Regions from separate parts of the Streptomyces tatrensis genome, predicted to be linked through region 3. Evidence: riboswitches for the same ligand, from Rfam matches in the RefSeq annotation. Region 3 holds a riboswitch; each other region holds the start of a gene.
What was found. A riboswitch is a leader RNA that binds a small molecule or an ion and turns the genes downstream of it on or off. The one in region 3 is predicted to bind cobalamin.

Region 1 (5,155 bases), on a different contig from region 3:
GGGTACCGAGGAACTGCCGAACGTTGTCGACGAAATATTGTCTACAGGATGGAATCCTGCACGGCAAGGGCTGACGCGGGCCGGGCGAGGGGGAGTTGGCCGTCCGGGGACGGCGGAACGGTGCGCCGTAGACTGTAGGCGAAAGACAATCCATCATGGGGTTTCGCGACGCAGCCGCCGGCGCTGCCCGGGAGGGGACCGTGATGTTGTCGACAGGACTGCCGCAGGGGGCGGTGCCCAAACTGGAGCGGCCGGGCCCGCTGCGTGACCGCGTCTACGGGGCCCTGCTGGAGCTCATCACCACCCGCGCCCTCCAGCCGGGGCAGCACCTCGTCGAGAGCGAGCTCGCCGGACACCTCGGGGTGTCCCGGCAGCCCGTACGGGAGGCCCTGCAGCGGCTCAGCACCGAGGGATGGGTCGATCTGCGGCCCGCCCAGGGGGCGTTCGTGCACGAGCCGACCGAGGAGGAGGCGGACCAGCTCCTCACGGTCCGCACGCTCCTGGAGGCCGAAGCCGCCCGGCTGGCCGCCGACCGCGCCGGAGCCGGGGCCGTCGCCGCGCTCGAAGAGCTGTGCGCGGAGGGGGAGCGGGCCGTCGCCGCGGACGACGTGGACGCCGCGGTCAGGGCGAACGCCCGGCTCCACGCGAAGATCATGGAGCTCGCGGGCAACGCCGTCCTCGCCGAGCTGGCGGCGCAGGTGGACCGGCGCGTCCGCTGGTACTACACGCCCGTCGCCCGCCAGCGGGGCCGCCGGTCCTGGGTCGAGCACCGCGAGCTGATCGCGGCGATCGCGGACCGCGACGGGCAGGCCGCGACGGCGATCATGCGCGCGCACACGGAGCACACGCGGAAGATGTACCACGAGCGGGAGAAGTAGCCCGCCGGGCGGCCCGTGACCTCAGGAGGCGTGGTCGAGCAACGGCCCGAAGGCGGCGGGGAGTTGCTTCCAGCCCTCCCGCCCGGCGGCGTACTCGGCCTCGGTCAGGAGGCAGGAGTCCAGGAGCTGTTCGATGCCGTCGCGGTCCAGGCCCGGTGAGGTGAAGACCAGGTGCTGGCAGCAGTCGCCGTGCTCGGGATCCCAGTCGAGGGAGGCCGCGGCCCGGCGCATGGCGGGGACCAGGTCCCAGGCGGCGTCGGGGAGCGAGGCCAGCCAGGGGCCGGCGCTCTCCACGCACAGCGCGCCGCCGGCGGCGTCCCAGGCGAGGAGGGTGTCGGGCCGGTCGGCCAGCCAGAACCGGCCGCGGCTGCGGGTCGCGGCGCAGCACAGGTCCTCCAGGGCCTCGTAGAGCCGCTCGGGGTGGAACGGCCGGCGGCGCCGCCAGACGAGCGTGGCGACTCCGGCCTCGTCGGCCTCCTGGGGGAGCAGCGCGCAGGCGGGGTGCTGCGCCGCGGCGGCGCTCTCCACATCGAAGCCGGCGAACGCCAGGCGGGTGAGTTCGCTGGAGCCGGTGGGCACGCGGCGGGCCGTCGGGTGCAGCTGGGCGAGCAGGGCGCGGTCCTCGTCGTCGGCCTCGCCGCCGTCGGCGATGGCGAGGACCGGCGCGTATTCGAGCTGGCGGGCCCAGGTGTCCCCGACGGTCCGCCGGTCGGTGGCGGCCGCGGCGAGGCCGGCTTCGGCGAGGTCGTCCCCGTTGCCGAGGCAGGGCAGGACGAGCGCGGGGTCGACGGCGATGATCACGTTGGTGAGTTCCAGGGCGTCGCCTGAGTGCGCCGCGACGACCTCGGCCATCGCCCTGGGCTCGACCGAGTCCCAGAGCTCCACGACGGCCAGCCGGGTCAGCCCGCCGGCGGCCAGCCGCTTCAGCTCGGGAACCAGGTCCTCGCGCAGGGCGCAGCAGGCGCAGTCGTTGACCAGCGGGGTCTCCTCGGCGGAGATCGCGCCCCCGGAATCGCGCAGCGTGCGCAGGACGTTGCCCTCGGCGGCCGAGGACGGATCGTGGTGCAGGGCGATGCTTCCCGGCACGGTCCGCAGCAGGTGCTCGACCGTCTCCTTGCGTGCGTCGGCGTGCATCCCGCCGACGATCACGACGGGGAGGGTCACTCGGACCCTCCGTGGCGGGCGGGGCGGATCGGGGACTTCACGGGGTGGCTCTCCTCAGCTCTCGGGGCGCAGCAGGCCGCGTTCGTACGCCTTCACCAGCCGCTGCGGAACCAGGTACACGGCCCCGTCGACGGTGATCGGGGCGAGCTGCGGCGTCGTGGCCTTCCACTGGGCCCGGCGGTGGCGGGTGTTGCTGCGGGACATCTTCCGTTTGGGCACGGCCATCGGGACCTCCTGGTGTGGGTGTCGAAGCGTCCGGCGTGAGCCTATACGAAAACGACGACCATTTTCAATAAGGGGGTGGGGTGGGTGCGCGTCAACCGCCGTCGGGCCGGGGGAGGCGCGTCTCCGTGTCCCATTTCACGGTCCGGCATGGGGGAAGTCGTGTTCATTTCCCGGGCGTCCGCCCTACTGTGGGCCTCGCAGCTGGTTCGCCCCCGCCCGCCAGGCGGGAGGCGTCGTAAGAGGGAACCCGGTGGGAATCCGGGACTGCCCCGCAGCGGTGAGCGGGAACGACCGCCGTCATACGCACTGGGACCGGAACCGGTCCTGGGAAGCGACGGCCATTAGGTGCCCGTCGGGAGACCGGCAGGCGAGCCCGCGAGTCCGAAGACCTGCCCGTTGCCCGCGCGCGATCGACCGCGCACGGTTTCCCGGTGACCTCGTGGGCGGGTCGGCGTGCTTCAGGCGGGTCCTCCCGTCGCGTACCGAGCCGTACGCGACCCCGGCGCCCGCCCGTTCCCGCACCCTTCGCGTCCGCGGCCCGTCACCGGGTTCATGGAGACACGCTCGCGAAGGAGAGTTCCGTGACCACCGAGTCCGCAGCCGCGCCCGTAGGCGCACCCGCAACCGCGCCCGTGGGCGCCACCGTGTACGGCTACCCCCGCCAGGGACAGAACCGGGAACTGAAGAAGGCGGTCGAGGGCTACTGGAAGGGCCGCGTCACCGCCGAAGCCCTCCGCGCCACGGCCCGCGACCTGCGCCGCACCAACTGGGCCCGGCTCGCCGGGGCCGGCATCACCGAGCTGCCCACCGGCGACTTCTCGTACTACGACCACGTCCTGGACACCACGGTCATGCTCGGCGCGATCCCCGACCGCCACCGGTCCGCGGTCGAAGCGGACGCCCTGGACGGCTACTTCGCGATGGCGCGCGGCACCCAGGACGTGGCCCCGCTGGAGATGACCAAGTGGTTCGACACCAACTACCACTACCTGGTCCCCGAACTGGGCCCCGACACCGTCTTCACCGCCGAACCCGCCCGACAGGTCGCCGAGTTGAAGGAGGCCCTGGCCCTCGGCCACACGGCCCGACCGGTCCTCGTCGGACCGGTGACCTACCTCCTCCTCGCCAAGCCCGCACCCGGCACGGCCCCCGGATTCGAGCCGCTGGCCCTCCTCGACCGGCTGCTCCCCGTCTACGCACAGGTCCTCGCCGCACTGCGCGCGGCGGGCGCCGAATGGGTCCAGCTCGACGAACCGGCCCTGGTCCAGGACCGCACCCCGGCCGAACTCAACGCCGCGGCCCGCGCCTACCGCGAGCTCGGCGGCCCCGGCCTCACCGAGCGCCCCAAGCTGCTCGTCGCCTCCTACTTCGACCGGCTCGGCGAAGTACTGCCCGTACTGGCGAAGGCGCCCGTGGAGGGCCTCGCCCTCGACTTCACCGACCGGGCCGCCGCCAACCTCGACGACCTCGCCGCGGCCGGCGGCATCCCCGGCAAGCGCCTGGTCGCCGGCGTGGTCGACGGCCGCAACATCTGGATCAACGACCACCAGCGGTCGCTGACGACCCTGGGCACCCTGCTCGGCCTCGCCGGCCGGGTCGACGTCGCCGCGTCCTGCTCCCTGCTGCACGTCCCGCTCGACGCCGACGCCGAGCGGGACACCGATCCGCAGATCCGGCGCTGGCTCGCCTTCGCCCGGCAGAAGACCACCGAGATCAGCACGCTGGCCCGGGGACTCGCCCGGGGCACCGACGCGATCGCGGCCGAACTCGCCGCCAACCGGGCCGACCTGGCCTCCCGCGCCGCCTCCCGGATCACCCACGACCCCGCCGTCCGCGCCCGCACCGCCGCCATCACCGACACGGACGGCCGCCGCGTCCCGTCCTACGCCGAACGGGCCGCCGCCCAGCGCGCCCACCTCGGCCTGCCGCTCCTGCCCACCACCACCATCGGCTCCTTCCCGCAGACCACGGAACTGCGCGCCGCCCGCGCCGACCTGCGCGCGGGACGCATCGACACGGCGGCCTACGAGGACCGCATCCGGGCCGAGATCCGCGAAGTCGTCTCCTTCCAGGAGAAGGCGGGCCTCGACGTGCTCGTGCACGGAGAGCCCGAACGGGGCGACATGGTGCAGTACTTCGCCGAGCAGCTGACCGGCTACCTCGCCACCCAGCACGGCTGGGTCCAGTCCTACGGCACCCGCTACGTCCGCCCGCCGGTCCTCGCCGGTGACATCTCGCGCCCCGACCCGATGACCGTCCGCTGGACCGCGTACGCCCAGCAGCAGACGGCCAAGCCGGTCAAGGGCATGCTCACCGGCCCCGTCACCATGCTCGCCTGGTCCTTCGTCCGCGACGACCAGCCGCTCGCCGCCACCGCCCGCCAGGTGGCCCTCGCGCTCCGCGACGAGGTGACCGACCTGGAGGCGGCCGGCACCTCCGTCATCCAGGTCGACGAGCCCGCCCTGCGCGAAACCCTCCCGCTGCGCGCCGCCGACCATGCCGGCTACCTGGAGTGGGCCACGGAATCCTTCCGCCTCACCACCAGCGGGGTCCGGCCGGACACCCAGATCCACACCCACATGTGCTACGCGGAGTTCGGGGACGTCGTCGAGGCCATCGAGAACCTCGACGCCGACGTCATCAGCCTGGAGGCGGCCCGCTCCCACATGCAGGTAGCGACCGAACTCGCCGGCGCGGGCTACCCGCGCGAGGTCGGCCCCGGCGTCTGGGACATCCACTCTCCCCGCATCCCCTCGGCCGGCGAGGCGACGGCCCTGCTGCGCAAGGGACTCGGGGCGATCCCCGCCGAACGCCTCTGGGTCAACCCCGACTGCGGCCTGAAGACCCGCGGCTGGCCCGAGACGCGGGCCTCCCTGGAGAACCTCGTC
Region 2 (5,155 bases), on a different contig from region 3:
GCGCTGTCTCAGCACTGTCTGTGCGGGGAGCGGGTCAACAAGTCGCTGCGGGACCGGGAACACAAGTGCATCGCGTGCGGCCTGGTCGGCAAGCGCGACATGGTGTCCGCTGCCCTGGCCTCCTTCGTCCGCTTCGCCGATGTGGACGACCCCAAGACCGCGTACCTGGACATCACCGCGTCCCGACACGCGCAGATCATCTTCTCCGAAGGGCTGGAAGAAGCCCTGCGGGAGTCAACCACACCGTGCCAGAACACCCCTCGGGGTGCTGGTCGCGTGGCAGTTCCACGTCAACGTGGAACCTCTGCTCCCCGAACCGCCGGACGGCGGTCCCGAGCAACCCCGGATGAGCCACGCCCCGTGCGTGACCACGCCGGAAAGCCCGGACACCGCCCCGGCTGCAACTCGCAGCTCACCCTCTGGTGCCTTACGGATCAAGTCTTAGAAGTCCTCGTCCAGGTCGACCGTGCCCTCGACCGCGACCTGGTAGGCCGACGGGCGGCGCTCGAAGAAGTTCGTCAGCTCCTGGACGCCCTGGAGCTCCATGAAGGAGAACGGGTTCTGCGAGCCGTAGACCGGCGGGAAGCCGAGGCGGACCAGGCGCTGGTCCGCGACGCACTCCAGGTACTCGCGCATCGACTCGGTGTTCATGCCCGGCAGGCCGTCGCCGCACAGGTCGTGGCCGAACTGCAGCTCGGCCTCGACGGCCTCCCTGAGCATGTCGGTGACCTGCTGCTGGAGCGCGTCGTCGAAGAGCTCCGGCTCCTCCTTGCGGACGGTGTCGATCACCTCGAAGGCGAAGCTCATGTGGGCGCTCTCGTCCCGGAACACCCAGTTGGTGCCCGTAGCCAGGCCGTGCAGCAGGCCGCGCGAGCGGAACCAGTACACGTACGCGAACGCCCCGTAGAAGAACAGGCCCTCGATGCACGCGGCGAAGCAGATCAGGTTCAGCAGGAAGCGGCGGCGGTCGGCGGCCGTTTCCAGGCGGTCGATCTTCTCGACCCCCTCTCCATCGAGTGCAGCCATCCAGCGGAAGCAGAACTGCGCCTTCTCGCGGATCGACGGGATCTCCTCGACCGCGTCGAAGGCGGCCGCGCGGTCGTCCGGATCGGGCAGGTAGGTGTCGAGCAGCGTCAGATAGAACTGGACGTGCACGGCCTCCTCGAAGAGCTGGCGCGACAGGTACAGGCGCGCCTCCGGGGAGTTGATGTGCTTGTACAGGGTGAGGACCAGGTTGTTCGAGACGATCGAGTCGCCCGTCGCGAAGAACGCGACCAGGCGGCCGATCATGTGCTGCTCGGAAGGCGTCAGCTTCGCGAGGTCCGCGACGTCCGAGTGGAGGTCGACCTCCTCGACGGTCCAGGTGTTCTTGATCGCGTCCCGGTAGCGCTCGTAGAAGTCCGGGTAGCGCATGGGGCGGAGCGTGAGCTCGAAGCCCGGGTCCAGGAGGTTTTTGGTGGGGTTGGAGCTCATTACTGGCAGGCCTCGCAGGACTCGGGGTTTTCAAGGGAGCAGGCCAGCGCGTCGGCGTCGACGGCCTGCGGGAGCGGGGTGGCGGCCGCCGGGACCGTGCTGCCGGAGGCGGCGCGGGCGATCTTCGTCGCGGGGCGGGACCGCAGGTAGTACGTGGTCTTCAGGCCCTGCTTCCAGGCGTACGCGTACATCGAGCTGAGCTTGCCGATGGTGGGCGTCTCCAGGAACAGGTTCAGCGACTGCGACTGGTCCAGGAAGGGGGTGCGCGCGGCGGCCATGTCGATGAGGCCGCGCTGCGGGATCTCCCACGCCGTGCGGTACAGGTCGCGCACCTCCGCCGGGATCCAGCCGAAGCCCTGGACCGAGCCGGAGGACTCGCGCAGCGCCTCGCGGGTCTGGGCGTCCCAGACGCCGAGCCGCTTGAGCTCCTGCACCAGGTAGCCGTTGACCTGGAGGAACTCCCCGCTCAGGGTCTCGCGCTTGAAGAGGTTGGAGACCTGCGGCTCGATGCACTCGTACACGCCCGCGATGGAGGCGATGGTCGCCGTCGGGGCGATCGCGAGGAGCAGGGAGTTGCGCATGCCGGTCTTCGCGACCCGGGCGCGCAGCGCGTCCCAGCGCTCGGGCCAGTTCAGCTCGACCTCGTAGTGGTCGGGGTGCAGGACGCCGCGGGCCGTGCGGGTCTGCTCCCACGCGGGGAGCGGGCCGCTGCGCTCGGCCAGGTCGCACGAGGCCTCGTACGCCGCGAGCATGATGCGCTCGGAGAGCTTCGTGGACAGGGCCTTCGCCTCGGGGGAGTCGAAGGGCAGCTTCAGCTGGAAGAAGACGTCCTGGAGGCCCATGGCGCCCAGGCCCACCGGGCGCCAGCGGGCGTTGGAGCGGCCGGCCTGCTCGGTCGGGTAGAAGTTGATGTCGACGACGCGGTCGAGGAAGGTGACCGCGGTGCGGACGGTCTCGTCCAGGCGCTCCCAGTCGATCTCCCCGTCCACGACGAACGCGCCGAGGTTGACCGAGCCCAGGTTGCAGACGGCCGTCTCGCCGTCGTTGGTGACCTCGATGATCTCGGTGCAGAGGTTCGAGGAGTGGACGACGGTGCCCGGCTCGGCGGTCTGGTTCGCCGTGCGGTTGGAGGCGTCCTTGAAGGTCATCCAGCCCTGGCCGGTCTGCGCGAGGGTGCGCATCATCCGGCCGTACAGGTCGCGGGCGGGCATGGACTTGCGGGCCAGGCCCGACTCCTCGGCCTTGCGGTAGGCGGCGTCGAACGCGTCGCCCCACAGGTCGACCAGCTCGGGGACGTCGGCCGGGGAGAACAGCGACCAGTCGGCGTCGGCGTTCACGCGGCGCATGAACTCGTCCGGCACCCAGTGGGCCAGGTTCAGGTTGTGCGTGCGGCGCTGGTCCTCGCCGGTGTTGTCGCGGAGCTCCAGGAACTCCTCGATGTCCGCGTGCCAGGTCTCCAGGTAGACGGCGGCGGCGCCCTTGCGGCGGCCGCCCTGGTTCACGGCGGCGACGGAGGCGTCGAGGGTCTTCAGGAACGGCACGATGCCGTTGGAGTGGCCGTTCGTGCCGCGGATCAGCGAACCGCGGGCGCGGATGCGGGAGTACGAGAGGCCGATGCCGCCGGCGTGCTTGGAGAGGCGCGCGATCTGGTGGTAGCGGTCGTAGATCGAGTCGAGCTCGTCCAGCGGGGAGTCCAGCAGGTAGCAGGAGGACATCTGCGGGTGCCGGGTGCCGGAGTTGAAGAGGGTGGGGGAGGAGGGCAGGTAGTCGAGGCGGCTCATCAGCCGGTAGAGCGAGGCCACTTCCTCGACGGCCTGGACGCTCTCGTTTTCGGCGAGGCCGCAGGCCACGCGCAGCATGAAGAACTGCGGGGTCTCGATGACCTGGCGGGTGATCGGGTGCCGCAGCAGGTAGCGGCTGTGCAGGGTGCGCAGGCCGAAGAAGCCGAAGCGGTCGTCGGCGCCCTCGGCGAGCGCGTGCTCGACCAGCGCGTCGAGCCGCTTCGCGTGCAGGCGTACGAAGTCGGCGGTGCGGTCGGCGATGAGCCCCTCGCGGTGGCCCACCTCCACGGAGCCGGAGAAGGTGGTGGCGCCCTGGCCGGCGGCCTCGTCGCGCACGGCCAGCGTCAGCAGGCGGGCGGCGAGGCGGGAGTACGCCGGGTCCTCGGAGATCAGCCCGGCGGCCCCCTCGGTGGCGAGCGTACGGAGCTCCGCCTCGTCGGCGGCGGCGCTGCGGCCGCGCAGCGCGGCGGCGGCGACCTTGCCGGGGTCGGTGTCGGGCAGGTCGGCGGTCAGCTCGGTGAGCGTGCGCAGGAGCGCGGCCCCCGGACCCTCATAGGCGGACGGGTCGGACTCGGCGCGCGGTGCGGAAGGCGCGATGGTCACGGGGGGAGCTCTCCCTCGCTCGGCTCCGGGAACACCGTTGGTGCGGGGCGCGAGGGGGCGCACGTGGGGGAGCGCGTGCCTGGCAGGGCAGTGCGCGTGCGCCACGTGGCGTCCACCGGCCCAACCGCGAGGCCCGGACGTGTCTGCACCCGGTTCGGTCGAGCCGGGCGCACTGTCGACAGGTCCTCGGACTTGCGGATGCACCGAACAGGTCGGTGCATTTCATACCGTTGCGGGACAGTTCCGGATTCTCACCGGATTCCCCTGCGGCGACAGCGAGCACGAGCATACATGTGGGGGCCGGTCCTTGCGTTGGCCCCCACATGTTGTGTCGCTCCGCGAGACGGTCCGGGCGACGGTCCGCGACTACAGCTCCAGGCGGTAGGTGAGCAGGGGGAGGCCGGGAACCGGGTACCAGTCCCGATCCGGCGTCCGTACGAAGCCCAGCCGGTCGTAGATCCGGTGTGCCCCGAGCATCTTCTCCGTGGTCGACAGCACCAGGTGGCTCACGCCCTCCAGCTCCCGGGCGCGGCTCACGCAGGCCCGTACGAGGGCCTCGCCCGCGCCGCGTCCGCGCGCCGCCGGGGAGACGGCCAGCATCCGGAACTCCGCCTCGCCGGGGCCCGCGATGTCGCACAGCGGGCTGCCGGGAGGGGCGAAGGTCACACCGCCGAGCAGCGTGTGCTCGTACGCGGCGACGATCACTTCGGCGTCGGGGGCGCGGCCGGCGACATCGCGCAGCCGGCTCAGGTAGGGGTCGTCCTCGGAGAAGTCCAGGAGTCCGTCGTCGAGGTAGGCCCGTGCGGTGATCTCGCCGAGCTCTTCGTATTCGGCGGCCGTCGCCGTCCTGATGATGATGTCCATGGCTCCGAGTGTGCGCCAGGGCAAGGCGGGGGGCCGCCGCGTTCCGTCGGGTGGACGGCGGACGCGGCGGCCCCTGGGGTCCTACGGGTTCAGCAGCAGCGGAACCCTTCGCGCGGATCTCCCTCGCGGGCGTCCGTACGGGCCCGCTCGAAGGCCCGGCGCGACTGGACCTCGGCGTCGGGGTCGTGCGTACGGGCGTGGGCGACGTAGCGGTCGTAGGCCGCCTCGCCCGAGAACTCCCTCACGAAGTACCGGGCCCGGCCCAGCAGGTGGCGCAGGCGGGTCACGCCGGTTCCCGCACCGGGTCCTGTACGCGGCCCCCGCCCGAGTCGAGGCCGGCCGCGGCGAGCTCCGCGCGCTCCTCGGCGGTCGGGATGAGCCCGGCCGGGGCGACGATCTTGGACTCGGTCCACGGGAACTCGACCAGGGTGACC
Region 3 (5,155 bases):
GCCGTCTTCTGGCTCGACGAGGGCCGCGCGCACGACGCGCAGCTGATCTCCAAGGTCAAGACGTACCTCGCCGACCACGACACCGACGGTCTGACCATCAAGATCCTGTCGCCGGTCGAGGCCACCGCGTACTCCCTGGAGCGCATCCGCCGCGGCGAGGACACCATCTCGGTGACCGGCAACGTGCTGCGCGACTACCTGACCGACCTGTTCCCGATCCTGGAGCTGGGCACCAGCGCCAAGATGCTGTCGGTCGTCCCGCTGATGAACGGCGGCGGCCTCTTCGAGACCGGCGCCGGCGGCTCCGCCCCGAAGCACGTCCAGCAGCTCGTCAAGGAGAACTACCTGCGCTGGGACTCCCTCGGTGAGTTCCTCGCGCTGGCGGTCTCCTTCGAGCACCTCGCCACCACCACCGGCAACGCCCGCGCCCAGGTGCTGGCCGACACCCTGGACCGGGCGACGGGCACCTTCCTGGGCGAGGACAAGTCGCCGAGCCGCAAGCTGGGCGGCATCGACAACCGCGGCAGCCACTTCTACCTCGCCCTGTACTGGGCGCAGGAGCTGTCGCGCCAGACCGAGGACCCGAAGCTGGCCGCCGCCTTCGACCCGCTGGCCAAGACGCTGGCCGAGTCCGAGGAGAAGATCGTCGGCGAGCTCATCGCCGTCCAGGGCGCCCCGGCGGAGATCGGCGGCTACTACCAGCCCGACGCCGCCAAGGCCTCGGCGATCATGCGGCCGTCCGCGACGCTGAACGCGGCGCTCGCGATCCTCGGCTGAAGTCCGCCAGGGCAGGACTGAGTTCCGTCAGGACTCGGTTCCGTCAGGACTGAGGTCCACCGCTTCCACGGGTCCGCCCCGGTCGGCAGTCGCCGACCGGGGCGGACCCGTTTCCGCGCCCGGTCACAGCGCGCCCGGTCACAGGGGGTGCACCTGCTCCGGTGCGAAGGCCAGCGGGTCGCGTCCGGCGGCCAGGACCCGCAGCCCGGGGGCCACGGCGAGCAGCTCGCGCAGCCAGTCCAGGGCCTCGGACGCGAGGTGCTCGCAGCCGTCGAGGACGAGCAGCATGTCGCGCTCCGCCAGCCACGACGCCGCGTTCGACGTCCCGCACGGCAGGAACGGCATGCCCGGTACGCAGCCCAGTGCGGCGGTCAGGTCGCGGACTCCGAACCGTCTGTCCATGGACACCACGGCCACACCGTCGTAAAAATTGGACGCGAGCCGTTGCCCGATCTCCCGCACCAATAGGCTCCGGGGCTCGCGGAACCGTCCGGTGACGGTCAGCACTTTGCCCCGCCGCACGGCGGTGAAAAGACGGGACAGCTCCGCGGAGGTCACCGGAAACGTACCGGCTCCTCTGGAATCCCTCATCGACACGATGCCCCCCTGCATGCGTGACCTGCGGCAAGAGGGTCGTTTCAAGCCGCATGAAGACGATTATGCGCCATTTCTCGCTAAAGGCCAGTGGAACTCCCTATTCCGGTGAAAAGCCCGTGGCGCCGGTGATCGCAGGAGTTGTACAGGTCACACGCCTTTGTCCAGCGATGGCGAAGAGATGCCTCATGTCCCTTCTCCCGGGGAACAGTTGTCCGGGGGCCCGGAATCCGCTGTACTGCTGCTGTGCCGCCCGATGTACGGGCATGGCGCGGGCATATTCGGGGGAGGACCAGCATGAGTGCGGACCGGCGTCGGTCAGGGCGCGGCACGAAACCCGCGTCGCACCGGCGCCGTGCGGGCTTCCGGCGTCGAAGACCCCTGCTGAGCCTCCTCCTGTCCGCCTTCCTCCTGGCGGGAGTCTGCGCCGCGACGGGCCTCGCCTGGGAGCCCCGTACCGTCGCGGACGCACGGGCCCGTTCGGCGCCCGGCCCGGCCGACACCCTGCCCGGAATCCCGGGCGGCAGCCCCGCGCCCACCACATCCGGCCCCGCCGCCACCGGCCCGGGCACCACCGCCCCGCAGAGCCCGACCGGGCGCGCTCCGGACCCGAAGGCCCAGGGGTCCGGCGCGGACGGCGGAGCGCGCCCCACCGGAGCCCTGCCCTTCGACCTGCCGCAGCCGGCCGCCCTGCGCTCCGGCGCCGCCGGCAAGAAGCTGGTCTTCGCCCACTACTTCACCCCGTACCCGCTCTCCCTGGACAACGCGCCCGCCGAGGTCGACTACTACACCCGCAACTACCTGAAGCCGGACGGCGAGAACGGCAAGCACGAGCGCTACGGCGGCCTGCTGCGCGACCGGCCGCTGCCCGTCGCGCCCAAGGCCGGGGACTGGGAGCTCGCCAACCTCCAGCAGGAGGTCCGCACGGCCCGCGCCGCCGGCATCGACGGATTCACCCTCGACCTGCTCTCCCTCTCCGGGAAGAACCTCGAACGCTGCAAGCTCCTGATGGAGGCGGCCCGTTCGGTGGACCCGGCCTTCAAGGTCATGCTGATGCCCGACATGACCTCCCTGGACACCGACGACCCGGTCGTGCTCGCCGACCTCCTCGCGGACCTCGGCAAGACACCCGCCGCCCACCGGCTCCCCGACGGACGGCTGGTCGTCTCGCCGTTCAAGGCGGAGCAGCAGAGCGCCGCCTGGTGGACCCGGGTCATGGACGTCCTGAAGTCCCGGCACGGCATCCGCACCGCCTTCGTCCCGCTCTTCCTCGACTTCGGCGCGCACAACGGCGCGTTCGAGTCGATCAGCTACGGATTCTCCGAGTGGGGCAGCCGCAGCTACGTCGGCCAGGAGAGCTCCACGCGCGACGTGCGGCGCGCCCACGCCGCGGGCAAGATCTGGATGCAGCCCGTCTCCGTCCAGGACGCCCGCCCCAACCAGGGCATCTATGACGAGGCGGGCAACACCGCGACCCTGCGCGCCACATGGAACCGCGCCATCGAGGACGGGGCCGACTGGGTCCAGCTCACCACCTGGAACGACTACAGCGAGGGCAGCCAGTTCGCGCCCTCCCTGCACAACGGCCATGCCTACCTGGACCTTTCCTCGTACTACCTCACCCGGTTCAAGACGGGCGGCTGGCCGAAGATCGTCCGGGACACGCTGTACCTCAGCTCGCGCACCCAGTTCGCCGCCGCCGACCCGAGCGGCGGCCAGTCCCTCGTGATGTCGCTGCGCGGCGGCAGCGCCGCGGCCCGGGACACGGTGGAGGTGCTGAGCTTCCTGACCGCGCCCGCGAGCATCCGTACGGCCGTGGGAGCGGCCGGGGACACGCACGCGGCCCCGGCCGGGGTCCACTCCGAGCTGCTGCCCCTGAGCCCGGGCACCGGCTCGGCGGCCGTGGTGCGCGACGGCAGGACCGGGGCCCGGGTGGAACTGGGGTACCGGGTGGACCGCACGGTGGAGGTGCAGGACCTCCAGTACCAGGCCGCCAGCAGCGGCCGGAGCTGAGCCCGCCGGGCCCCTGCGGCTACTCTCCGCAGGGGCCGAAGTCCCTTCGTTCGGGACCTTCGTCACCCCATATGTAGTGGTGGCGCGCTGTGGTCATATCCATATGTAGTGTTGGTCTTGCCGGTTCGGCGGGGCCTCTCCCCGACCGAGGCAACAGGGAACCCGGTGGGAATCCGGGACTGCCCCGCAACGGTCAAGTCCGCCACGGCGGACCAGTCCGACACCTGCCGGCACGGGCGCTCGAAAGCGCCCGCCATTCTTCCGTGCCGAGCCTCGTGGGAGGGCCGCCGTGACTGCTGTCGTCGATGCCGTAGAGACCGTGACCGAATACCTGGACCGCCGGGACTGGCGGGTGAACGCCAACGCCAACCAGGGCTATTCACTCGGCGGGCTCATCCTCAACGCCGCCGGCAAGGTCACGGCGAACTACTGGCTGGAACAGGTCTATCCCGCTGCCGTGGCCCGCGCCCACCGCGAGGGCGACCTCCACATCCACGACCTGGACATGCTCTCCGGCTACTGCGCCGGATGGTCCCTGCGCACCCTGCTCACCGAGGGGTTCAACGGGGTCCCCGGCCAGATCGACTCCGCCCCGCCCAGGCACCTGTCCTCGGCCGTCGGCCAGATCGTGAACTTCCTCGGCACCCTGCAGAACGAATGGGCGGGCGCCCAGGCCTTCTCCTCCTTCGACACCTACCTCGCGCCCTACGTCCGCCTCGACGCGCTGACGTACGACCAGGTCAGGCAGTGCGTCCAGGAGCTCGTCCACAACCTCAACGTCCCCTCGCGCTGGGGCACCCAGACCCCCTTCACCAACCTCACCTTCGACTGGACCTGCCCCGAGGACCTGCGCGAGCAGGTCCCGGTGGTCGCGGGGGAGGAGGCCGGATTCACCTACGGCGAGCTCCAGGCCGAGATGGACATGATCAACCGGGCGTACATCGAGGTGATGACGGAAGGCGACGCCACCGGGCGGGTGTTCACCTTCCCCATCCCGACCTACAACATCACCAAGGACTTCGCCTGGGAGAGCGAGAACGCCGAGCGGCTCTTCGCGATGACCGCCAAGTACGGGCTCCCGTACTTCCAGAACTTCATCAACTCCGAGCTCGAACCGAACATGATCCGCTCCATGTGCTGCCGGCTCCAGCTCGACCTCACCGAGCTGCTCAAGCGCGGCAACGGGCTCTTCGGAAGCGCCGAGCAGACCGGCTCGCTCGGCGTGGTCACCCTCAACTGCGCCCGCCTCGGGCATCTTTACGCGGGCGACGAGGAGCGGCTGCTGGCCGAGGTGGACCGGCTGTGCGAGCTCGCCAAGGACAGCCTCGAACTCAAGCGGACCACCGTCCAGGACCTGATCGACGGCGGTCTCTTCCCCTACACCAAGCGGTACCTGGGCACCCTGCGCAACCACTTCTCCACCATCGGCGTCAACGGCGTCAACGAGATGGTCCGCAACTTCAGCCGGGACGCCCACGACATCACCGCGCCCGAGGGTCACGCCCTCGCGGTCCGCCTCCTGGACCGGGTACGGGCCCGGATGGTCGACTTCCAGGAGAGCACCGGCCACCTCTACAACCTGGAGGCCACCCCCGCCGAGGGCACGACGTACCGCTTCGCGAAGGAGGACCGGGCCCGCTTCCCCGGCATCCTCCAGGCCGGCACCGACGCCAACCCGTACTACACCAACTCCTCCCAGCTGCCCGTCGGATGGACCGACGACCCCTTCGAGGCGCTGGAGCGCCAGGACGAACTGCAGGGCAAGTACACG

Region 1: another riboswitch for cobalamin. It lies ahead of metE (5-methyltetrahydropteroyltriglutamate--homocysteine S-methyltransferase); the one in region 3 lies ahead of ACODT5_RS08820 (ribonucleoside triphosphate reductase).
Region 2: another riboswitch for cobalamin. It lies ahead of ACODT5_RS44820 (ribonucleoside-diphosphate reductase subunit alpha); the one in region 3 lies ahead of ACODT5_RS08820 (ribonucleoside triphosphate reductase).

Annotation. Positions count from the first base shown of each region.
Region 1 is NZ_JBMDLB010000011.1:1,533,717-1,538,871, reverse strand. Features, by position in the region: gene ACODT5_RS22635 (GntR family transcriptional regulator) at 204-878, shown strand; gene ACODT5_RS22630 (CobW family GTP-binding protein) at 900-2,012, opposite strand; gene rpmF (50S ribosomal protein L32) at 2,097-2,267, opposite strand; cobalamin riboswitch at 2,453-2,678, shown strand; gene metE (5-methyltetrahydropteroyltriglutamate--homocysteine S-methyltransferase) at 2,849-5,155, shown strand, end outside.
Region 2 is NZ_JBMDLB010000011.1:6,320,269-6,325,423, forward strand. Features, by position in the region: gene ACODT5_RS44815 (ribonucleotide-diphosphate reductase subunit beta) at 442-1,473, opposite strand; gene ACODT5_RS44820 (ribonucleoside-diphosphate reductase subunit alpha) at 1,473-3,857, opposite strand; cobalamin riboswitch at 4,018-4,146, opposite strand; gene ACODT5_RS44825 (GNAT family N-acetyltransferase) at 4,224-4,721, opposite strand; gene ACODT5_RS44830 (CstA-like transporter-associated (seleno)protein) at 4,811-5,008, opposite strand; gene ACODT5_RS44835 (carbon starvation CstA family protein) at 5,005-5,155, opposite strand, start outside.
Region 3 is NZ_JBMDLB010000007.1:1,119,520-1,124,674, reverse strand. Features, by position in the region: gene ACODT5_RS08835 (NADP-dependent isocitrate dehydrogenase) at 1-777, shown strand, start outside; gene ACODT5_RS08830 (hypothetical protein) at 916-1,335, opposite strand; gene ACODT5_RS08825 (glycoside hydrolase family 71 protein) at 1,669-3,384, shown strand; cobalamin riboswitch at 3,489-3,630, shown strand; gene ACODT5_RS08820 (ribonucleoside triphosphate reductase) at 3,674-5,155, shown strand, end outside.